DNA from 4 places in the Streptomyces sp. NPDC003027 genome. Region 4 is predicted to be linked to each of the others. Evidence: riboswitches for the same ligand, from Rfam matches in the RefSeq annotation. Region 4 holds a riboswitch; each other region holds the start of a gene.

Region 1 (5,682 bases), on a different contig from region 4:
GAACCGGACCATCGCCAGGATCCGCAGACAGCGCTGCGGGGTGAGGTTCCACTCCTTGGCCAGCGGCGTGCCCTCGAACGGGATCAGGAAGTTCACCGGCACCGAGTCGGGGTCGAGCTCACGCAGCGCGTACACGACGTCGACCAGGTCCTCGTCGCTCTCGCCCATGCCCGCGATCAGACCCGAGCAGGCCGACAGGCCGGCGGCGTGCGCCTTCTGGACGGTGTCCACCCGGTCCGCGTAGGTGTGGGTGGTGGTGATCTCCTCGTACGTCCCCTCGGACGTGTTGAGGTTGTGGTTGTACGCGTCGGCGCCCGCGGCCCGCAGCCGCTCGGCCTGGCCGTCGGAGAGCAGACCGAGGCACGCGCAGACCTCGATGCCCTCGTTCTGCTCCTTGATCGCCTCGATGGTCTTGCCGACCCGGTCCACGTCCCGGTCCGTCGGTCCCCGGCCGCTCGCCACCAGGCAGACCCGCTTCGCGCCGCCCGCCACACCCGCGGCGGCGGCCTGGGACGCCTCGTCCGGCTTCAGCCAGGTGTACTTCAGGATCCCGGCCGTGGAGCCGAGCCGCTGCGAGCAGTACGAGCAGTCCTCCGGGCACAGACCGGACTTCAGATTGACCAGATAGTTCAGCTTCACCCGGCGCCCGAACCACTCACGGCGCACCTTGCCGGCCGCGGCCACCACATCGAGCAGTTCGTCGTCGGAGGTCGCCAGCACGGCGAGCGCTTCTTCACGGGTCGGCAGCTCGCGCCGCAACCCCTTGTCCACCAGGGTGTTCAGCAGGTCCATAAGGGCTGATCCTGGCCTACGGCACACCCCCCGGCCAAGGAGGAACCGAACAACAGCGCCGGTTTGAGGTGTGTGGATCGCCACACTCTGACCTCGGACGCGGCCGGTTAGGGTCTGTGCGCTGCCTACAAAAGGATCTGCCTCATGCTCAGGGACGAGGACACACGGGCCGAGGGCTCGGACGGGGGTTCGGGCACCGGCAGGCGCCGGACCGCGTTCGACTGGACGGACGCCGAGGCGCGCCGCCGCGCGGCGGCCGGTCTCGTCCGCACGCTGAGGCCCCGGGCCGCGGAGTCGGAGCTGCTCGACCTGGCGAGCAACGACTACCTCGGCCTGACCCGGCGCCCCGAGATCACCGAGGCCGCCGCGGACGCCGCCCGGCGCTGGGGCGCGGGCTCGACCGGTTCGCGGCTGGTCACCGGCACGACCCGGCTGCACGCCCGCCTCGAACGCGAACTCGCCGCGTTCTGCGGGTTCGAGGCGGCCCTCGTCTTCTCCTCCGGGTACACGGCCAATCTGGCCGCCCTCACCGCGCTGAGCGGCCGCGGCTCCCTGATCGTCTCGGACGCGGGCAACCACGCCTCGATCGTGGACGGCTGCCGGCTCTCTCGCGCGGAGACGGCCGTGGTCCCGCACCGCGACCCCGAGGCCGTACGCAAGACGCTGCACGCCCACGGCGGGCGGCGGGCCCTCGCCGTCACCGACTCGGTCTTCTCGGTGGACGGCGACAAGGCCCCGCTGGCCGAACTGGCCCGGGCCTGCCGGGACCACGGCGCCGCGCTCGTCGTCGACGACGCCCACGGCCTGGGCGTCCTCGGGACGGGCGGCCGGGGCGCCCCGCACGCCGCCGGTCTCGCCGGTGACGACGACGTCGTCGCCACCCTGACCCTCTCCAAGTCCCTCGGCAGCCAGGGCGGCGCCGTCCTCGGCCCCGCCCGGGTCATCGAGCACCTGGTCAACGCGGCCCGGACGTTCATCTTCGACACCGGGCTCGCCCCGGCCGCCGTGGGTGCCGCACTCGCGAGCCTGCGCCTGCTCCACGACGAGCCCGGGCTCGCGGAGCGCGCGAGGACGGTGGCCACCACCCTGCACCGGCTCCTCACCGACGCCGGGCTGACCGCCGTACGCCCGGACGCGGCCGTGGTCTCGGTGCGCGCCCCCTCGCCGGAGGCGGCGCTGGCGTGGGCGGCGGACTGCCGGGCGGAGGGCCTGGCGGTGGGCTGCTTCCGGCCCCCTTCGGTGCCGGACGGCATCTCCCGGCTGCGGCTCACGGCCCGCGCGGACCTCAGCGACGCCCAGATCGCCGAGGCGGTGGCGACGATCGTCCGCACCGCTCCGGGTGCTTCCTAGGCTCTGTCCGGCGGATCGAGATGGGATGCCTTAGGGGAGAGCCGCCTCAAAAAGGTTGCGCCTCGCCGGAGTTCACCGCATCGGGGGACAGATATCGGCATATCTTGGGGGATCGCCACCCATGGCGGCACGTCCGGTGGCACTCTGACGGCGAGCGCAATCCGGGGCGGGGCCCCGGTGGGAAAGGGACAGCGTCGCCATGGCAGACCATCAGGAAGCAACCGTCACTCTGCCGAGCGATCCCGCCTCGGTGTCCGCCGCCCGAAGATATGTCGACGACGTCCTCGGCGAGTGGGGACTCCCGGACGGAAGCGACACCGCCGACACCGTCCGGCTGATCGTCTCGGAACTGGCCACCAACGCCGTGCAGCACACCTTCGGCCAGTCGCCCAACTTCACCGTCGACGTCCGCCTGGAGCGCGAGGAGTGGCTGTGCGTCGGCGTCACCGACAGCCATCCGCGCCGGCCCCGGCGGCTGCCGGCGGCCGTGCAGCAGGACAACGGCCGGGGGATGGTGATCATCCGCTATCTGGCGGCCGAGGCGGGCGGCCGGCTCTCGGTCACCCCGACCGACGACGGCGGCAAGACCGTCTGGATCACCCTGCCCTGGAAGGCGTCCCTGGTCTAGGGGGCGTCTTGCCGATCATGCCGGGCTGGCGTGCGGCCCTGCTCACCGTCCCGCTCGCGGGGAGCTGAGCCGGTGCGGAGGGGGGCGGTGGCGTCACCGCGCCCCTTCGGCATCTCGTCCGCCGGATGGCGGCCCGTCAGCGGACCCGGCCGTAGTAGATCTTCGAGGACCAGATCTTGTCGAGCTTCACCCAGGAGCCGGTCTTGGGGGAGTGCCAGATCTTGTTGCCACCGGCGTAGATGCCCACGTGGTAGACCCTTCCACCGGAGTGGAAGAAGACCAGGTCGCCCCGTTGCCTGCTGGAGGCGGAGATGTGCCGGGTCTTGTTGTACTGCTGCTGCGCGGTACGGGGCAGCGACTTGCCCGCCTTCTTGTACGAGTAGAGCGTGAGCCCCGAGCAGTCGAACCTGCTCGGCCCGGTCGCTCCGTACTTGTAAGGCGATCCCTTCTTGGAGGCGGCGATGCGCAGCGCCTTGTCGGCGTGTGCGGTCGCGGCCTGGGCCTCCGGTGCGCCGCCCGGCGCCAGCAGCGTGCCGCCGACGGCGGCGAGGGTGAGAGCCGAGACGGCTCCGGCTCGGGACAGCAGGGACGGGACATGAATCTGCGCAGTCATGCGCAACCCTTCGTCAGCCGCCTGTGAAGGATGACCTGTCGGGTTCGGGCAGGCGAAGATGCCCGGCCGCGGCTGCGGCTTCACCCCGAGGAACGGCCCACCTGCTCGGTCGTCCCGTGCTGCTCGGGTCCTCCACTCCTGCCGATCCACTCCTGTCGACCAGACGTCCGGGACAGCGGCAGGACTCGGCGTCCGCCCGGACCGCCCCGCCGCGGTGGCGGGGGCTTGTCGTCGTGAGGGATCTTGACCCACACACTGGTCGAAAACCGAGCTGAAACGGCGATATGTGAGGCTCCTCACGACTGATCCATTCGAGTGGACAAGAAGGTTTCGTGATCTTCAGAGGTTTGTTCGACGAGCCCCGTACCAGGGCTGGAACAGCCGATTCCGCCAGATGTGTGCACCTGTTCTGCAACTCACCCCTCCCATAAGTCGATTCATCGACTACGCCGAACGAGGGAGGGTTTTCACGGCGCCGGTGCTCCGAGTGGACCTCGACACGACACGCGGGAATGTCAACTGGCGGGGGGCGCCGGGGAGCATCGGCTCGGTCGCCCGTGTCGACCCGCCGCATCGGCTCCGGGTGAGCGGAGCCGCTTCGGCATCGCCGCCCGCCATCGCGAGCCGGGCGCGGGCAAACCCGGCGGGCCGATGTCCACGGGGACGCAAAGCCCGAGTTAACGCGCCGGAAAAACTTCCGCCCTAACGTGCAATGTCTGACCCAGCAGCGCCGCTACGCGGCTCGACACCGTGTGGAAGATCGGTAACGTCCGCTGCTGTCCGGGAGAGCCGCCCGGTGGACGACTGTGAGGTGGAAGCGTGCAACTGACCCCGCATGAGCAGGAACGCCTGCTCATCCATGTGGCGGCGGACGTGGCCGAGAAGCGCAGGGCACGCGGGGTGAAGCTCAACCACCCCGAGTCCATCGCGTTGATCACCGCCCACATTCTGGAGGGCGCACGGGACGGCCGTACGGTCGCCGAGCTCATGGCCTCCGGCCGCAAGGTCCTCTCCCGTGAGGACGTCATGGCCGGCATCCCCGAGATGATCCACGACGTGCAGGTCGAGGCCACCTTCCCGGACGGCACCAAGCTCGTCACCGTCCACGATCCGATCGTGTGACGGGGGAGCGACGATGATTCCCGGAGAGATCCTGTACGGGGACGGCCCCGTGGCCCTCAACGAGGGCCGCCCCGTCACCCGCCTCACGGTCCTGAACGCCGCCGACCGCCCCGTCCAGGTCGGCTCCCACTACCACTTCGCCGAGGCCAATCCCGGTCTCGACTTCGACCGCGCCGCCGCGCGCGGTCTGCGGCTCCACATCGCCGCGGGCACCGCCGTGCGCTTCGAACCCGGCATCCCCGTGGAGGTCGAACTCGTACCGCTGGCGGGCCGCCGACTGGTCCCCGGCCTGCGCGGCGAGACCGCCGGCGCGCTCGACACCGAGGGGGCCGACCGTGCCTGACCTGCACCGTTCCGTCTACGCCGACCTCTTCGGCCCCACCACCGGTGACCGTATCCGGCTCGCCGACACCGACCTGCTCGTCGAGATCGAGGAGGACCGCTCGGGCGGACCCGGCCGCGCCGGCGACGAAGCCGTCTTCGGCGGCGGCAAGGTCATCCGCGAGTCCATGGGCCAGTCCCGGACGACCCGCGCCGAGGGCGCGCCCGACACCGTCGTGACCGGGGCCGTGATCATCGACCACTGGGGTGTCGTCAAGGCCGACATCGGCATCCGCGACGGCCGGATCACCGCACTCGGAAAGGCCGGCAACCCCGATACCATGGACGGCGTCCACCCCGGCCTCGTGATCGGACCGGAGACCGAGGTCATCGCCGGCAACGGCAGAATCGTCACCGCCGGAGCCGTCGACGCCCACGTCCACTTCATCTCACCGACCGTCGTCGAGCAGGCGCTCGCCACCGGCATCACCACCCTCGTCGGCGGCGGCACGGGCCCGGCCGAAGGAACCAAGGCGACCACCGTCACCCCCGGCCCCTGGCATCTCGCCCGGATGTTCGAGGCGCTGGACACGTTCCCCGTCAACATCGGGCTGCTCGGCAAGGGCAACACCATGTCGCGGGAGGCCATGCACTCGCAGCTCCGGGGCGGCGCGCTCGGCTTCAAGATCCACGAGGACTGGGGGGCCACCCCGGCCGTGATCGACGCCTGCCTCGGTGTCTGCGACGAGACCGGTGCCCAGCTCGCCATCCACACCGACACCCTGAACGAGGCGGGCTTCGTCGGCGACACCCTCGCCGCCATCGCGGGCCGCACCATCCACGCGTACCACACCGA
Region 2 (5,682 bases), on a different contig from region 4:
GCGGCGCGGTTGGAGTCGAGGTTCGGGGCGAAGCCGCCCTCGTCGCCCAGGCCGGTGGACAGGCCCTTGGTCTTCAGGACGGACTTGAGGGTGTGGTAGACCTCGGTGCCCCAGCGCAGGGCCTCGGAGAAGGACTCCGCGCCGATCGGGGCGATCATGAACTCCTGGATGTCCACGTTGGAGTCGGCGTGCGAGCCGCCGTTCAGGATGTTCATCATCGGAACGGGCAGCAGGTGCGCGTTCGGGCCGCCGAGGTAGCGGAAGAGCGGCAGGTCGGACGCCTCGGAGGCGGCGTGCGCGACGGCGAGGGAGACGCCGAGGATGGCGTTGGCGCCGAGCGAGGACTTGTCCGGGGTGGCGTCCAGGTCGAACATCGCCTGGTCGATCAGGCGCTGCTCGGTGGCGTCGTAGCCGACGAGCTCCGGGCCGATCTGCTCGATGACGGCGAGGACGGCCTTCTCGACACCCTTGCCCTGGTAGCGGTTCGGGTCACCGTCGCGGAGCTCGAGGGCCTCGAACGCACCGGTGGAGGCACCGGACGGAACAGCAGCACGGCCGGTGCTGCCGTCGTCGAGGCCGACCTCGACCTCGACCGTGGGGTTGCCTCGGGAGTCCAGGATTTCCCGGGCTACGACGACGTCGATGGACGGCACGAGCATCTCCTTCTGGGATGTGAAGCTAGATGTGACGCATGCGGTGCAGGGTCTCTTTGGCCTTGCGGCAAGAGCCTAACCGGCTCCCGCCCTCCAGTCGGCCGGGCGCCCGCCCGCTGGGACGAAAAAGGACCCAAGGGCATGCATCTGCGGACGAACGACCTCAGAACTACTGGGCGGTAACGAGGTGGGGCCCTGCGGGCGGGGCTCGGCCCCGGGAACCCGGGGGGTCACCCGCCGGCCGGTGGCCCCGAACGCGCGGAACCCCGGTCCGGCGCGCACGGGGGAAGGGCGCGCCGGACCGGGGTGGTCACCGCGGGAGAGTCGTGGGGGCGAGACGCCCCCTGGGGCCCGTGCGAGCCGCCGGACTCACGCGGGCCGCCGGACTCACTTCAGGTGGAGCTGCTGGCCCGGGTAGATCAGGTCGGCGTCGTCGACGATGTCCTTGTTGAGCTCGAACAGCTTGGCCCAGCCGCCCTTGACGTCGTGGGCGGCGGCGATCTTGCTCAGCGTGTCGCCGGCCGCGACCTTGTACTCGCCGTCACCCTTCGCGACCTTCTTGCCGGTCGGGGTGGTGACGGTCTTCTTCGGCTCGGCCTTCTTGGGCGCGGCCTTCGGCGCGGTGCGCGACTCGCTGCGGGTCGTCGGCTGCTCGGCCTGACGCTCCTGCTGCGCGGGGGCGGCCTGCTCGGCGGAGCCGCCGTTGTACGCGGCGCCGGAGAGGCCCACGCCGCAGCTCGGCCAGGCACCCTTGCCCTGGCCGGCCAGGACCTTCTCGGCGACCGCTATCTGCTGCGACTTGGAGGCCTGGTCGGCGGTCGAGGCGTACGCGGTACCGCCGTAGGCGGCCCAGGTGGAGGCCGAGAACTGCAGGCCGCCGTAGTAACCGTTGCCGGTGTTGATGGACCAGTTGCCGCCGGACTCGCACTGGGCGACGGCGTCCCACTCGGAGGCGGTGGCGGCCGAGGCGGACCCGGCCGTCATCAGCGGGGCGGCGACGGCGACGCCGGCGACGCCGACGAGTGCGACGGCGCGGGTGGCCTTGGAAGCACGACGGTGCTTGCCCTTACCGGAAAGCAGCATGCGATTTCTCCTCACCGACGCCTGCGAGGTGAGCTGTCGGGTTCGGACCAAGTGAGTTGTCCGGCCGCGTGACCAGCACGCGGCTCCACCCCAAGCCGGCCTTCCGTCCGTCTGTCTCGACGGCCGGGAACCGGCGCTTACCTTGGGTCCCCCGCTCCTGCCTACGGCGCTTGCGCGACGACTGTTCCCATCAACCGACGGCAGGATTCGGCGTTTCGGTCGACGGGGCCCGCGGTGGCGAGCAGTCACGACCGTAGACACAGACCCCCACGAAGTTCAAAGGCGTCCATTAGGGAGAAATCGCCCTTACCCGCCCTCGACCGAACAGCGTTTACGCAGGTGAGAGGTGACGGGAGCAAAGTTTGCGGACGGGATACGCCGGTCGCGACAAAGAGACCCATGTCTCACTTGCTCAGAACCGGACATAAGGTCCCGAACTAGCCCTGCGCGGGAGCGGTTTCGGGCGTCAGGTCGAGGCTCTGACCAGGGAGGATGAGATCCGGATCGCCGCCCACCGTCCGGCGGTTGGCGTCATAGAGCGCGGCCCAGCCGCCGGGGAGCTCGTTCTCCTGAGCAATCTCGGTGAGATTGTCTCCGGGCTTGACGGTGTATTCGTCCGCGGTGCCCTGAGTGTCCGCATTCTCCGCACCCGTACCGGCGGTCACGCCGCCTGTCGGCCCGTCAGCCGCTTCGAGCGGCGAGGCGTGGCGACCGGTTTCTCCGCTGCCGTCCGCAATGCCCGTCTCTTCGGGGGCCGCGCCGCCACGGTGCTTGCCGGTGCCCGGGGCGGCCGGCGCGGACGGCGTGACCGATGCCCCGGGGGCGGTGGGGGACGGCGTGCCGATGCCCGTCGAGGCGTCCGGCGCCACGGGCGCGGTGGGGGCGGCGGAGGTGGTCGGGACGGCCTCGGGGGCCGTCGGGAGGACCTCGGGGGTCGTCGGGGCCGCCTCGGGCGCCGTGGGGGCGATCGGCAGACCCGTGGTCCGGTTCGACTCCTCGACCGGGCCCGTGGGCTCCGCCGGCACGACGGCCGGCCCCGGGTCCACCTCGGGGGCGGTGCCGTCGTTCGTCAGACCGGCGATCGGGGCGCAGGTGTCCCACTCCGTGCCACCGGCGGCGAACGCCTTCTCGGCCACCACGATCTGCTGCGCACGGCTGGCCAGGTCGGCGCTGGACGCGTACGCGAGGCCGCCGTGCCGCTCCCAGGTCTCCTGGGTGAACTGGAGCCCGCCGTAGAGCCCGTTGCCGAAGTTGGCGCTCCACAGGCCGCCCGACTCGCACTCGGCCACCCGGTCCCAGGTGGCGGCGTCGGCGGCGGAGGCGGAGCCCGCGCCGAGCAGCGGCAGCGCGAGGGCCGATCCGGTCACGCCTGCGGCGACGACGATGGCGGGGGCCTGGCGGGGTCTGCGGTGACGTCCGTTCCCGGAGCGCATGCGGAATGCCTTTCGCGTGACGGCTGAGAATGACGGTGAACGTAGCGGCATTCGAACGTCAGTCACAAGTCGATGCAGCGGAGATCACGTAAAAGTCACAGTCCTGACGGTTCGTCAGCGGACAAGGGGGTCGAACTCCACCGGAAGAGTGCGCAATCCGCGCATGATGAGCCCTCCCCGCCACCGCAGATCGGCCGGATCCACGGCAAGTCGCAGATCCGGCAGCCGCGTCAGGAGGGTGGCGAGGGCGATCTGTCCCTCCAGCCGGGCGAGCGGGGCGCCGATGCAGTAATGGATGCCGTGCCCGTACCCGAGGTGCTGGTTGTCGCGCCGGGACAGGTCGAGCGTGTCCGGCCGGTCGAACCGCGCCGGGTCGCGGTCGGCGGCGGCGAGTACGACGAGGACCGGATCGCCCGCCGGGATCTCCTGCCCGCCGATGGTCAGCGGCTCCATGGCGTACCGCCAGGTGGCCAGCTCGACCGGTCCGTCGTAGCGCAACAGCTCCTCGACCCCCGTCTCCAGGAGCCCCCGCTCCCCCGCCGCGAGCGACGCCTGGAGCCGCTCCCGCTGGTCGGGGTTGCGGAGCAGCGCGTACACCCCGTTCCCCACCAGATTGACCGTGGTCTCGAAGCCGGCGAAGAGCAGGATGAAGGCCATCGCAGCGGCCTCGTTCTCGGTGAGGTGCTCCCCGTGGTCGGAGGCCTTGATGAGGCCAGAGATCAGGTCGTCCCCCGGATCGAGCCGCTTGCGGTGGATCAGCTCCGCGAGATACCCGCGCATCTTCTTGACCGACCGCGCGACCCCGCCGCGCGGCCCTCCGCCGTGCCGGATCATCATCCCGGCCCAGTCACGGAAGTCGTCCTGGTCCTCGCGCGGGACGCCGAGCAGGTCGCAGATCGCGTAGATGGGCAGCGGAAAGGCGAACTCGTGGATGAGGTCGGCGCTCCCCTTCTCCGCGAACCCGTCGATGAGCTGATCGGTCAGCTCCTGCACCCGCGGCGCGAACTCGGCCACCCGGCGCGGCGTGAACGCCTTCGACACCAGGCGTCGCAGCCGGGTGTGGTCGGGCGGATCGATGTTGAGCAGATGCGTCATCAGCTCGGCCTTGCGCTCGCCGGGGATCCCCGTCTTCCCCTTGGCGTGCGCCGGCTCGTCGTGGTGCGCGGGGTTCTTCGACAGCCGCTGGTCCGCGAGCGCCTGCCGCGCGTCGGCGTACCGCGTCACCAGCCACGCCTCGACCCCGCTGGGCAGCTCGGCCCGGTGCACGGGCGCGTGCTCGCGCAGCCAGGCGTAGGCGGGATACGGATCGGTCGCGAACTCCCAGGTGAAGAGCGCGGGGGCGGCGGAACCGCCGGGGGCGGGGGGCTGGTCGTGCATGGCCCCGACAGTAATCGGCGCCCCTGCCCGGCTGGGCGGCGACCACGGTGTGTCCGTTCCCCAGGTGCGGTGCGCGGCCGGGGGGCGGCGCGGGTGTGTCCGTTCCCTACGCGGCGCGCGACCGGGCGGCGGCGACGGGTGTGTCCGTCCGCGTCCCCGGCGTGGAGATCCGGGATTAGATGCTCCCGTGGACGCTCAGTTGCTCAGAAGCACGTTCGCCGTCGTCGAGAGACGGGCGGAGCATGCCGTCACCTTCTTCTACTCCCATCTGTTCTGGCACAACCCGGGCATCCGCGAGCTGTTCCCCGAGGACCTGCGGCCCCAGCGCGACCGGCTCTTCGCGGCGCTCACCCATGTGGTGAACCGCCTGGAGGACCCCGGGCTCCCCGGCTATCTCGCGCACCTGGGGCGCGATCACCGCAAGTTCCTCGCCGCGCCCGTGTTCTACACGGCCGTCGGGACCAGCCTGGTCGCCGCGTTCGCGCACGCCGCCGGGGCCGCGTGGAGCGTCGAGGCCGAGAAGGCGTGGACCGAGGCGTACGGGCGGATCGCCGATCTGATGATGCGCGGGGCCGAGGAGGCGGCCGGGCGGGGCGAGCCGCCCTGGTGGGACGCCGACGTCGTCGCGCACGCGCGCCGCGGGGAGGACCTGGCGGTGCTGACCCTGCGGCCGCGGCAGCCGTTCCCGTACCGGGCGGGGCAGTACACCGGCGTCAGCTCGCTGCGGGTCCCCCGGGTCTGGCGGACGTACTCGCTCGCCAACGCGCCCCGCGCGGACGGGACGGTGGACCTTCACATCAGCCGGGTATCGCGCGGCGTGATGAGCACGGCGCTCGTCGCCCGGACCCGCGCGGGCGAGACGCTGCGGCTCAGCGCCCCGGGCGGTGCGCTGACCGCGCGGACCGAGCCCGGCGCCCCGCGGACCTATGTCGCCGCCGGCACCGGCTGGGCGCCGGTGAAGGCGCTCCTGGAAGAGGTGGCGTCACGGGAGGACGGCACCGAGGCGCGGCTCTTCGTGGTCGCGCGGGCGAAGGAGTACCTGTACGGGCGGGAGGACGCCGAGCGCCTGAGGGAACGGATACCCGGGCTGCACGTCACCTACATCGCCTCCGCGCCCGGCCGCCCCCGCGACCAGG
Region 3 (5,682 bases), on a different contig from region 4:
GATCTGCTGCACCGGCACGGGGCCCTGCTGATCGCCGACGAGGTGCAGACGGGGCTCGGCAGGACCGGCGACTTCTACGCGTACCAGCACGAGGAGGGGATCGAGCCGGACCTGCTCTGTGTCGCCAAGGCGCTCTCCGGCGGATATGTGCCCGTGGGCGCGACCCTCGGCAAGGACTGGATCTTCAAGAAGGTCTACTCCTCGATGGACCGGGTCCTCGTCCACTCCGCCAGCTTCGGCTCGAACGCCCAGGCCATGGCGGCCGGTCTCGCCGTCCTCTCGGTGATGGAGTCCGAGGGGACGGTGGCCAACGCCCGCCGGATGGGGGAGCTGCTCTCCTCGCGGCTGAGGGAGCTCGTGCCGCGCTACGAGCTGCTCCACGAGATCCGGGGGCGGGGGCTGATGATCGGAATCGAGTTCGGCCGCCCCTCGTCGCTCGGACTGCGCAGCCGGTGGACGATGCTGCAGGCCGCCCGCAAGGGCCTCTTCGCCCAGATGGTCGTGGTGCCGTTGCTTCAGCGGCACAGGATCCTGACCCAGGTGTCCGGGGACCGTCTGGAGGTGATCAAGCTCATTCCGCCGCTGATCATCGACGAGGCGGATGTGGACCGGTTCGTGACCGCGTTCACGGCCGTGATGGACGACGCCCACGGCGGGGGCGGACTGATGTGGGACTTCGGGAGGACGCTGGTCAAGCAGGCGGTCGCGCAGCGCTGAGAACGCGGCCGGGACGCTGCTTTGCCTCTGAGGCAAGAAATTTGCCCCGAGGGAAACGTCCCGGGTCCAATGGAGGCATGGAGCACCTCGCCGGGGAGCCGTCCCCGGACCCCGCCGCACCAGACGACCCGGCGCTCGACGCCCGCGACCCGGCCGTGTCCGACGCCTCCGGCCCCGCCGCGCGGGAGGCGCTTCCCTATGTCGCGCCGCAGCTGCGCGGGCTGCGCCGGCGGCGCGGGCTCACCCTGGAGGCCGCCGCCCGGCGGGCCGGTCTGTCGCCGGCCCATCTCTCCCGGCTGGAGACGGGCCGCCGCCAGCCCTCGCTGCCGATGCTGCTCGCCCTCGCCCGCATCTACGGTACGACCGTCTCGGAACTCCTCGGCGAGGCGCCCCCCGAGCGCGACCCGATCGTCCGCGCGGGCCGGGCCGAGCCCGTCGAGGCCGACGGCTGGGTCTACCACCAGGCCGGCGGCTCCGGACGCGCCCTTCAGGCGCTCCGCGTCCACGTGCCGTACGCCACCCGCGCCGACATCGTGCGGGTCCACCCCGGCGAGGAGTGGCTCCACGTCCTGGACGGCCGGGTGCGGCTCGCGCTCGGTGACGCCGTGCACGTGCTCGAACCGGGGGACAGCGCGCACTTCGACTCGCTCACCCCGCACCGCATCGGCGCCGCCACCCGAGGCGGGGCCGACCTGCTCTTCGTCCACACGCTGATGCAGAGCCCCGCCGCCGAGCTGTGTCTCGGCGAGGGGACCCCGCACCCGCGCTGAGCCCTTTGGAAGGTGCTGAAATGTCCGACAAATCCGCCGCGATCACTGGTGAGGAGCGCGGGGGCGGCAAGTTCCCCAAGGGGCTGGTCCTCCGCCTCTTCGCCTACCTGGTCGCCGGCCACCTCTTCGCGGGCTTCCTCTATCTGCTCTTCATGCTCGGCGGACAGAACCAGTAGCCGCGCCGGCCGGGCTACGCCTCGGTGACGAGGCGCTCGCGCAGCCGCTCACGGGTCTCGGGAGCGAGCCCGAGCCCCTGCGAGAGGTAGTTCTCGGCCGTGCCCCAGGTCTGCTCCATCGTCTCGAACGCCGCCCGGAGGTACTCCACGCGCGCGTCGAAGAGCGGACCGAGCAGCTCCATCACCTCGGGTGCCATGGCGTCCGCGGAGGTGGAGCTGCGGCGGATCTTGTAGCGGCGGTGGGGGTCGTTCGACTTGATGTAGTCCGCCTCGATCGCCTCGCGCTCGACGCCCACTGCGAGCAGCGAGATCGCTATGGACAGACCCGCGCGGTCCTTGCCGGCCGCGCAGTGCATCAGGGCGGGGACGCTGTCCTCGGCCATCGCGTGCAGGACGCGGCTGTGCTCCGCCGTACGCTCGACGATCATCTTCCGGTACGACTCGGCCATGCGGTCGGCCGCCTTGCCGTCGCCGAGCGCGTCGCGCAGCTGCTCCAGGTTGCCCCCGCTGACCAGCTTCCAGAACTCCTTGCCGTCGGCCGGGTCGTTGAGCGGTATGTTCACATTTCGTACACCCGGCAGCTCGATGTCCGCGCCCTCCACCTTCCGGTCCGCCGCGTTGCGGAAGTCGAAGACGGTGTGCAGTCCGAGGGTGGACAGGAAGGCCGCGTCCTCCTCCGTGGCGTGCGCGAGGTGGCCGCTGCGGAAGAGCCGTCCGAACCGCACCGAGCCGCCGTCCACGGTCGGCAGGCCGCCCACGTCCCTGAAGTTTCGGACCCCGGTCAGCTCGGGTTCGGTCGACGGGACCTGCGGCAGCTGCTGCGTCACGAGTACTCCTGAGTGTTGGCGGACTTCGACGATACGAGATCGGTTCCTGGGGCAATCATTCCGGGTGGCGGCCCGCTCGCACACCCCTGAGGCGGTAATGAGCGTTCTGTCCGAATTGGGATGTTAGGGATAACGCGCCCTGATTGCAGGGGAGATGGGTTCCGGGGCGTGAGCAGCGTCATAACCGTGACGGACCGTGCCTGATCGTCTTCCGCAATAGCCCTGGCAGAAAAGGAAATCGAGCCTCCGTCATCGCGGAGGGTGACCGGAATTCCGGTTGAATTTCACGGCGGGGAATGCGAGATGAATGCGACGGCTTGTTCACGCCGACCCCCCTCGTCTACGGTCACCGTCAATCCGGTCGGACCGCCGAATCCTGCCACCGTCCGGAATCCGCACCCACCCACGTATGGCAGGAGCGGGGGACCCAGGTAGTACGCCGAACCGGCTCGTGCCGGCCCGGCTCGGGGTGAAGCCGCGTGAGAACGCGGCCGGGCATCTCCAGTCCGAACCCGACAGCTCACCTCGCAGGCGACGGAGAGGAATTCGCCATGCCCGCGAAGGGTAAGCACCGCCGTCCCAAGGTCAACCCGATCACGCGCGGATTCGTCGCCGCCGGTACGGGCGGCGCCGTCGTCGCCCTGCCGCTCCTCGGCGCGACCGGCGCCCACGCCGCCGAGAAGACCGCTCCCGCCGTGATGCCCGAGCAGGCCGTCGCCGCCGCCGCGAAGGCCCCGGCCGCCGCCAAGGCCAAGCCGAAGACGTACTCCGTCGTCGCCGGCGACTATCTGTCCAAGATCGCCGCCGAGCACCACCTGGCCGGCGGCTGGAAGAAGCTCTACGAGGACAACCGCCAGGTCGTCGGCGAGAACCCCTCGCTGATCTTCCCCGGCATGAAGCTCACCCTCGGCGCCAAGTCCACGGCCAAGGCGCCCGCGCCCAAGGCCGCGGCTCCGAAGGCCGCGCCCAAGGCGGCTCCGAAGGCGGCTCCGAAGGCCGGGAAGTCCACCTCCGACGCGGCCGAGTCGCGCAGCTCCCGCAGCAGCGAGCGCGCCGCCGCGGAGTCGAAGCCGGCGTCGCAGTCCTCCTCCGGCTGGGTCTCCCCGGTGAGCGGCGGCGTCTCCACGCCGTACCGCGCCTCCGGCTCGATGTGGTCCTCCGGCTACCACACCGGTGTCGACTTCATGGCCTCCTCCGGCACCTCCGTCAAGGCCGTCGGCGCGGGCACCGTGTACTCCGCCGGCTGGAGCGGTTCGTACGGCAACGAGGTCGTCATCCAGCACGCGGACGGCACCTACTCGCAGTACGCGCACCTCTCCTCCCTCTCCGTCTCCGCCGGCCAGTCCGTCAACGGCGGCGACCAGATCGGCCTGTCCGGCTCCACCGGCAACTCCAGCGGTCCGCACCTGCACTTCGAGATGCGCACCGGTCCGAGCTACGGCTCGGACATCGACCCGCTCGCCTACCTGCGCGAGAAGGGCGTCAGCATCTGACGCGTCACCACTCGACGCGTCCCACGGCACGCACCCCGGGCCCGGCACCTTCGTGCCGGGCCCTCGGCGTATTCCGGCTTGGCGCAATCTTGACCGGTGGCGTATCTCACCTGCCGTCAACCACTCCTTACGGTCGCGTAGGTCACACCCCCAAGGGAAAGATGTGCTCCCGTGGCAGACGATTCGAGATCAAGAGACATGGACGTATTCGGGTCGTACGCGGCGATCGGTGACAGCTTCACCGAGGGCGTCGGAGATCCCGGACCCGACGGGACGTATGTGGGATGGGCGGACCGTTTCGCGGTGCTGCTGGCCGACCGGCTGCCGGAGCACGAAGCGTTCCGCTACGCCAATCTGGCCGTACGCGGCCGCCTCCTCGACCAGATCGTGGAGGAGCAGGTCCCCCGCGCCAAGGAACTCGCCCCCGACCTGGTGACCTTCTGCGCGGGCGGCAACGACATCATCCGCCCCGGCAGCGACCCGGACGACGTCGCCGAGCGCTTCGAGCGCGCCGTCGCCGACCTCACCTCCGCCGTCGGCACGGTCATGGTCACGACCGGCTTCGACACCCGGGACGTGCCCGTGCTGCGCCATCTGCGCGGCAAGATCGCCACCTACACGGCCCATGTCCGGGCCATCGCCGACCGCTACGGCTGCCCCGTCCTGGACCTCTGGTCGCTCAAGTCCGTCCAGGACAGGCGTGCTTGGGACGGCGACCGGCTGCATCTGTCGCCCGAGGGGCACACCCGGGTCGCCCTGCGCGCCGCCCAGGTCCTCGGCATCCCGGTACCGGCCGACCCGGACCAGCCGTGGCCGCCGCTGCCCCCGCGCGGGACGCTGGAGGTGCGCCGCGACGACATCCTGTGGGCCAGGGAGTACCTGGTGCCCTGGATCGGCCGCCGGCTGCGGGGCGAGAGCTCGGGCGACCACGTGGCGGCCAAGCGCCCGGACCTCATGCCCCTGTAGGCGTGATGGCCACGGCGGTCTACGAGCCGCGCTGAGCCCCCGTGTCGGGCCCGGGCAGGCCCAACTCCCGGTCCAGCGCCGCATCGGCCCACTCCAGCATGGCGGCGCGCGAGAGCGATCCGGCGTACGAGGTCATCTGCACCGCCAGCCCGTCCAGGAAGGCGGTCAGCCGCCAGGCCGCGGCCGCCGGGTCCCGGCAGGGGAACTCACCGGCCGCCGCGCCCTCGGCGATCACCTCGGCCAGCGCCGCCTTCCACTGCTGATCGAGGGCGCCGGCGACCTCCCGCAGGGCCGGTTCGCGCAGACTGGCCGACCAGCCCTCGATCCACAGCCGCCAGCCCTTGGCCTGCCCGGTGGGCGCGTACCAGCGGACCGCCGACCGCAACCGGCGCAGAGCCGTCGTGCGCCGCCCGAGCAGCGCCCGCAGATGGCCGAGGTCGCTCTCGGCGGCGTAGGCGAAGGCCGCCGCGACGAGCTTCTCCTTGGTCGAGAAGTGGTAGAGCACCAGGGCGTTGCTGACCCCGAGCGCGGAGGCGACGTCGGCGATCCGTACGGCCGCCACGCCCCGGACCTCGATCTGCGCGACAGCGGCCCGCAGCAGATCCTCGCGCCGCTCCGCCACGTTCAAGCGCACTCTCGCCACGTCGCTCAGACTACACAGCACATGACGCGGGCATGATCATTTTACGGTGCGCCGGGTGCCGCGATCCACCGCCCGCCCATGACGGTCAGC
Region 4 (5,682 bases):
CGGGGCCGGGCACGAACCGCATCAGCGCGTCGAGATCGGCGTTCGGGTGCCGGATCAGGTGCCGGGCGGCCGCGATCACCTCGCCCAGATTGTGCGGCGGCATGTTGGTCGCCATGCCGACCGCGATGCCGGAGGCTCCGTTGACCAGCAGATTGGGGTACGCCGCCGGCAGTGCGACCGGCTCCCGCTCCTGGCCGTCGTAGTTCGGCGAGAAGTCGACCGTGTCCTCGTCGATCGACTCGGTCATCAGCAGCGCGGCCGGGGCCATCCGGGACTCGGTGTACCGCATGGCGGCCGGCGGGTCGTCGTTGCCGAGGGAGCCGAAGTTGCCGTGGCCGTCCACGAGCGGGACCCGCATCGAGAACGGCTGCGCCATGCGCACCATCGCGTCGTAGATCGACGCGTCGCCGTGGGGGTGCAGCTTGCCCATGACCTCGCCGACGACACGGGCGCACTTCACATAGCCGCGGTCGGGACGCAGCCCCATCTCGTTCATCTGGTAGACGATGCGGCGCTGCACCGGCTTCATGCCGTCGCGGGCGTCCGGCAGCGCGCGGGAGTAGATCACCGAGTACGCGTACTCGAGGAAGGAGCCCTGCATCTCGTCGACGACGTCGATGTCGAGGATTCGCTCCTCGAACGCGTCGTCCGGCGGCGGTGTCTTCGTGCTGCGGCGGGCCATCGCGGCTGCGGCTCCTTCACCAACAAGGTTGATCTGACGCGGACCATTGTGGACCGTCCCACCGACAACGCCGACCGCGACCCGGGGCTGGGCCTCGCCGCGGGCCCTTCGTCGGCCGTACGCGACCCCCGCGACCCGGAAGAGGGAAGCGGCGAACCTGCGGGAACTTCGCCAGGTGTCGGTGCGCTTGCATACAGTGGCAGGACTTTTCCATATCGCGATCGAAGGGACGTACATGCCCATGGGTCACACGGCCACGGCCGAGGCCGGCTCCGGCGGCCTGACAGCGACCGAGCACCGGCTGGCCAACGGCCTGCGCGTGGTGCTCTCCGAGGACCACCTGACCCCGGTCGCCGCGGTCTGCCTCTGGTACGACGTCGGCTCGCGCCACGAGGTGGCGGGCCGCACCGGTCTCGCGCACCTCTTCGAGCACCTGATGTTCCAGGGCTCGAAGCAGGTCCACGGAAACGGCCACTTCGAGCTGGTCCAGGGCGCGGGCGGCTCGCTCAACGGCACGACGAGCTTCGAGCGCACCAACTACTTCGAGACGATGCCGACGCACCAGCTGGAGCTCGCGCTCTGGCTGGAGGCGGACCGGATGGGCTCGCTCCTCGCCGCTCTGGACGACGAGTCCATGGAGAACCAGCGCGACGTCGTCAAGAACGAGCGCCGCCAGCGGTACGACAACGTGCCCTACGGCACGGCCTTCGAGAAGCTGACCGCCCTCGCCTACCCCGAGGGCCACCCGTACCACCACACGCCGATCGGCTCCATGGCGGACCTGGACGCGGCCACGCTGGAGGACGCGCGGAGCTTCTTCCGGACGTACTACGCGCCGAACAACGCGGTGCTGTCGGTCGTCGGCGACATCGACCCGGAGCAGACGCTCGCCTGGATCGAGAAGTACTTCGGCTCCATCCCGTCGCACGACGGCAAGCGGCCCCCGCGCGACGGCACGCTGCCCGACACCATCGGCGAGCAGCTGCGCGAGGTCGTGGAGGAGGAGGTCCCGGCCCGCGCGCTGATGGCCGCCTACCGCCTTCCGCACGACGGCACGCGCGAGTGCGACGCCGCCGACCTCGCGCTGACCGTGCTCGGCGGCGGCGAGTCCTCCCGGCTGCACAACCGTCTGGTCCGCCGCGACCGCACGGCCGTCGCGGCCGGCTTCGGCCTGCTGCGCCTGGCCGGCGCGCCCTCGCTGGGCTGGCTGGACGTGAAGACGTCGGGCGGCGTCGAGGTCCCCGAGATCGAGGCCGCCGTCGACGAGGAGCTGGCCCGCTTCGCCGCCGAGGGCCCGACGCCCGAGGAGATGGAGCGCGCCCAGGCGCAGTTGGAGCGCGAGTGGCTGGACCGGCTCGGCACGGTCGCCGGCCGCGCCGACGAACTGTGCCGGTACGCGGTGCTCTTCGGTGACCCGCAGCTCGCCCTGACGGCCGTGAACCGCGTCCTGGACGTCACCGCCGACGAGGTGCGCGAGGTCGCCGCGGCCCGGCTGCGTCCCGACAACCGCGCGGTGCTCGTCTACGAGCCGGTCACCGCCGAGCACAGCGACAGCGACAGCGAGAGCGACGAGGAAGAGGGAGCGGACCAGTGAGCGACGCTGCCGCGTCTTTGACGAGCATGGAGTTCCACCCGCAGCCGAAGCCGGGCGTCGCCCGCCCCTGGGCCTTCCCGGCCCCGGAGCGCGGTGCGCTGGACAACGGCCTGACGGTGCTGCGCTGTCACCGCCCCGGGCAGAAGGTGGTGGCGGTCGAGCTCTTCCTCGACGCCCCGCTGGACGCCGAGCCGGAGGGTCTCGACGGCGTCGCGACCATCATGGCGCGGGCCTTCTCCGAAGGGACGGACAAGCACTCGGCGGAGGAGTTCGCCGCGGAGCTGGAGCGCTGCGGTGCCACGCTCGACGCGCACGCCGACCACCCGGGCGTACGGGTCTCCCTGGAGGTCCCGGTCTCCCGGCTGCCCAAGGCGCTCGGTCTGCTCTCCGAGGCCCTGATCGCCCCGGCGTTCGTCGACACCGAGATCGAGCGGCTGGTGCGCAACCGGCTGGACGAGATCCCGCACGAGACGGCGAACCCCGCCCGCAGGGCGGCCAAGCAGCTCTCCAAGGAGCTCTTCCCGGCCGGCTCGCGCATGTCCCGGCCGCGCCAGGGCACCGAGGAGACGGTCGCCGCGATCGACGCCGCAGCGGTTCGCGCCTTCCGCGACGCGCATGTGCGGCCCGGCACGGCCACCGCCGTGGTCGTCGGCGACCTGACCGACGTCGACCTGGACAAGGTCCTCGCCGAGACCCTCGGCGCCTGGACGGGCGACACGGCGGAGCCGCGCCGCATGCCGCCGATCACGGCCGACGACACCGGCCGCGTGGTCATCGTGGACCGTCCCGGCGCGGTCCAGACGCAGCTCCTGATCGGCCGCGTCGGCCCCGACCGGCACGACCGGGTCTGGCCTGCCCAGGTCCTCGGCACGTACTGCCTCGGCGGCACCCTCACCTCCCGCCTGGACCGTGTCCTGCGCGAAGAGAAGGGCTACACCTACGGCGTGCGGGCCTTCGGCCAGGTGCTCCGCTCCGACAGCGAGGGCAACGGCGCCGCGATGCTCGCCATCAGCGGTTCCGTCGACACCCCCAACACCGGCCCGGCACTTGACGACCTGTGGAAGGTGCTGCGCACGCTCGCCGCCGAGGGTCTGACGGACGCGGAGCGCGATGTCGCGGTGCAGAACCTGGTGGGCGTGGCGCCGCTGAAGTACGAGACGGCCGCCTCCGTCGCCGGAACGCTCGCCGACCAGGTCGAGCAGCACCTTCCGGACGATTTCCAGGCGCAGTTGTACGCGCGGCTGGCCGAGACCGGCACGGTGGAGGCGACGGCGGCCGTCGTCAACGCCTTCCCGGTGGACCGCCTGGTCACCGTGCTCGTGGGGGACGCGGCGCAGATCGAGGAGCCCGTGCGCGCGCTCGGCATCGGCGAAGTGACCGTCGTCACCGGCTGATCGAGGCGCTCCCGCGCCGCTGCGAGGACCCCGACGTCACCGTACGTCGGGGTCCTCGCCTTTGCCGGGCCTTTGTCCGTATTGCGGGAGAGGGTGCCCCTCTGCCCTGTGGCATGTCTTACAAAAAGGCGGGTCTGTTTGCTGATTGAAAGACAGTCCGCTTAGCGTCGGTCCGGCTGTTCGTCAGTAGCACCCGCCGCATCCGCGGCACCGGGCAGTCATCGCCGAGTCCCCGTCAGGCGCGAGCCTGGGGAGCCGGGGACCCACACGAAGTCCCTGGGGTGAATCGGACGCCTTCGCCAGAGCGCGGAGGGGCCCGTAGGAGACCTTCCTGCTCCGAACCCGTCAGCTAACCCGGTAGGCGAGAAGGAAGGAAAGGATCAGCCACTTCATGGCGTTCACCCGTGCCACCGGGAAGCATCGTGGTCCGAGCCGTCTGGCGCGCCGCAGCGCGGGCATCGCCGGCGTCGCCACCCTCGCCACCACCGGCGTCCTCGGAACCCTCGCCTCCCCGGCGCTCGCCGCCGACACGGACCCCCGCTCGCTCGAGGACACCGGCCTGAACCAGGCCGTCGTCTCCGAGTCCCTGGCGGACCAGATCGACGTCCAGGCCGCCGTCCAGGAGCGGGAGGCCGTCGAGGCCCTCGCCAAGGCGAAGGCTGAGGCCCGCGCGCAGGCCGAGGCGAAGCGCAAGGCCGAGGCCCGTGCCAAGGAGGTCCGCGAGGCCAAGGAGCGCGCCGCCCGCGAGGCCGAGCGCAAGCGCCTGAACTCCTTCCAGCTCCCCATCGCGGGTTCGTACGTCACCACCGGCTACAAGACCGGCGGCTCCCTCTGGTCCTCCGGCAGCCACTCCGGAGTCGACTTCCACGCCGCCTACGGCAGCAAGGTCGTCTCCGTGGGCGCCGGCACCGTCGTCGAGGCCGGCTGGGGCGGCGCGTACGGCAACAACGTCGTCATCCGGATGAACGACGGCACGTACACCCAGTACGGGCACCTGGCGGACATCACCGTCTCGGTCGGCCAGACCGTCACCCCGGGCGAGCGGATCGGCATCTCCGGCTCGACCGGCAACTCCACCGGCCCGCACCTGCACTTCGAGGCCCGCACCAGCGCCGAGTACGGCTCCGACATCAACCCGGTCGCGTACCTGCGCGCCCGCGGCGTGAACGTCTGACCCGACCGCGCCGGGCAGTCCCGCCCGTCCACGTCAGAAAAGCCCCGGCTCGTACTGAGCCGGGGCTTTTCTCGGCCAAAAGATATCCATGGATCCACCGGAGCCATCGGAATTACCGCCGCGCTGCAATAGAGTCACCGAACAGTCGTCCGTCATCGAACAGCCGGCGAGGAACCGGCGGACGGACGTCAATCGGATGGGTTTCGCGCGGATTGAGGCGGAGGTCGGACATGCGCATCCCCGCGCACTCGGTATGCACGGCGATCCGGGACGACATCGTCTCCGGTGTCTTCGAGCGCGGCGGCCGGCTGACCGAGGAGCAGCTCGCCCGCCGCTACGGAGTCTCCCGCGTCCCGGTCCGCGAGGCGCTGCGGACCCTGGAGTCGGAGGGGTTCGTGATCACCCGTCGGCACGCGGGGGCCCATGTCGCCGAACTCACCGAGCAGGAGGCGGCCGACCTGCTGGACGTACGGTCGCTCCTTGAGCCGCTCGGCGCCGCCCGCGCCGCACAGCGCCGCACCGAGGCCCATCTCAAGGTGCTGCGCGGCCTGGTCAGGCTGGGGCAGGAGCGGGCCAGACGCGGCCAGGGCGAGGATCTGCGCTCGCTCGGCGGCTGGTTCCACGAGACGCTCGCGCAGGCGTCCGGCAGCCCGGCGCTCACAGCGCTGCTCACCCAGCTCCGGCACAAGATCGCCTGGATGTACGTGGTCGAGCCGGCCGCCCAGCCCGTGGAGGCATGGGCCGAGCACGGGGCGATCGTCGACGCCGTGGCGCGCGGCGACGCCGAGCGGGCCCGTGCGCTCACCGCCCTGCACGCGGAGCGGTCGCTGGCCCTGCA

Evidence for each region. A riboswitch is a leader RNA that binds a small molecule or an ion and turns the genes downstream of it on or off. The one in region 4 is predicted to bind cyclic di-AMP.
Region 1: another riboswitch for cyclic di-AMP. It lies ahead of ACWDX6_RS29425 (C40 family peptidase); the one in region 4 lies ahead of ACWDX6_RS11765 (M23 family metallopeptidase).
Region 2: another riboswitch for cyclic di-AMP. It lies ahead of ACWDX6_RS24415 (transglycosylase family protein); the one in region 4 lies ahead of ACWDX6_RS11765 (M23 family metallopeptidase).
Region 3: another riboswitch for cyclic di-AMP. It lies ahead of ACWDX6_RS06275 (M23 family metallopeptidase); the one in region 4 lies ahead of ACWDX6_RS11765 (M23 family metallopeptidase).

The regions. Positions count from the first base shown of each region.
Region 1 is NZ_JBSFTU010000067.1:2,725-8,406, forward strand. It holds gene bioB (biotin synthase BioB) at 1-792, opposite strand, end outside; gene ACWDX6_RS29415 (8-amino-7-oxononanoate synthase) at 937-2,142, shown strand; gene ACWDX6_RS29420 (ATP-binding protein) at 2,342-2,770, shown strand; gene ACWDX6_RS29425 (C40 family peptidase) at 2,907-3,383, opposite strand; cyclic di-AMP (ydaO/yuaA leader) riboswitch at 3,387-3,559, opposite strand; gene ACWDX6_RS29430 (urease subunit gamma) at 4,203-4,505, shown strand; gene ACWDX6_RS29435 (urease subunit beta) at 4,519-4,848, shown strand; gene ACWDX6_RS29440 (urease subunit alpha) at 4,841-5,682, shown strand, end outside.
Region 2 is NZ_JBSFTU010000039.1:17,821-23,502, reverse strand. It holds gene eno (phosphopyruvate hydratase) at 1-659, opposite strand, end outside; gene ACWDX6_RS24415 (transglycosylase family protein) at 1,041-1,736, opposite strand; cyclic di-AMP (ydaO/yuaA leader) riboswitch at 1,740-1,915, opposite strand; gene ACWDX6_RS24410 (transglycosylase family protein) at 2,174-3,169, opposite strand; gene ACWDX6_RS24405 (cytochrome P450 family protein) at 3,284-4,546, opposite strand; gene ACWDX6_RS24400 (globin domain-containing protein) at 4,734-5,682, shown strand, end outside.
Region 3 is NZ_JBSFTU010000005.1:96,741-102,422, reverse strand. It holds gene ACWDX6_RS06295 (aspartate aminotransferase family protein) at 1-717, shown strand, start outside; gene ACWDX6_RS06290 (helix-turn-helix domain-containing protein) at 795-1,487, shown strand; gene ACWDX6_RS06285 (DUF6126 family protein) at 1,508-1,663, shown strand; gene ACWDX6_RS06280 (tyrosine-protein phosphatase) at 1,678-2,490, opposite strand; cyclic di-AMP (ydaO/yuaA leader) riboswitch at 2,881-3,037, shown strand; gene ACWDX6_RS06275 (M23 family metallopeptidase) at 3,042-3,983, shown strand; gene ACWDX6_RS06270 (SGNH/GDSL hydrolase family protein) at 4,155-4,949, shown strand; gene ACWDX6_RS06265 (TetR/AcrR family transcriptional regulator) at 4,969-5,592, opposite strand.
Region 4 is NZ_JBSFTU010000012.1:37,428-43,109, reverse strand. It holds gene ACWDX6_RS11780 (DNA gyrase/topoisomerase IV subunit A) at 1-682, opposite strand, end outside; gene ACWDX6_RS11775 (M16 family metallopeptidase) at 918-2,276, shown strand; gene ACWDX6_RS11770 (M16 family metallopeptidase) at 2,303-3,670, shown strand; cyclic di-AMP (ydaO/yuaA leader) riboswitch at 3,883-4,048, shown strand; gene ACWDX6_RS11765 (M23 family metallopeptidase) at 4,062-4,844, shown strand; gene ACWDX6_RS11760 (GntR family transcriptional regulator) at 5,075-5,682, shown strand, end outside.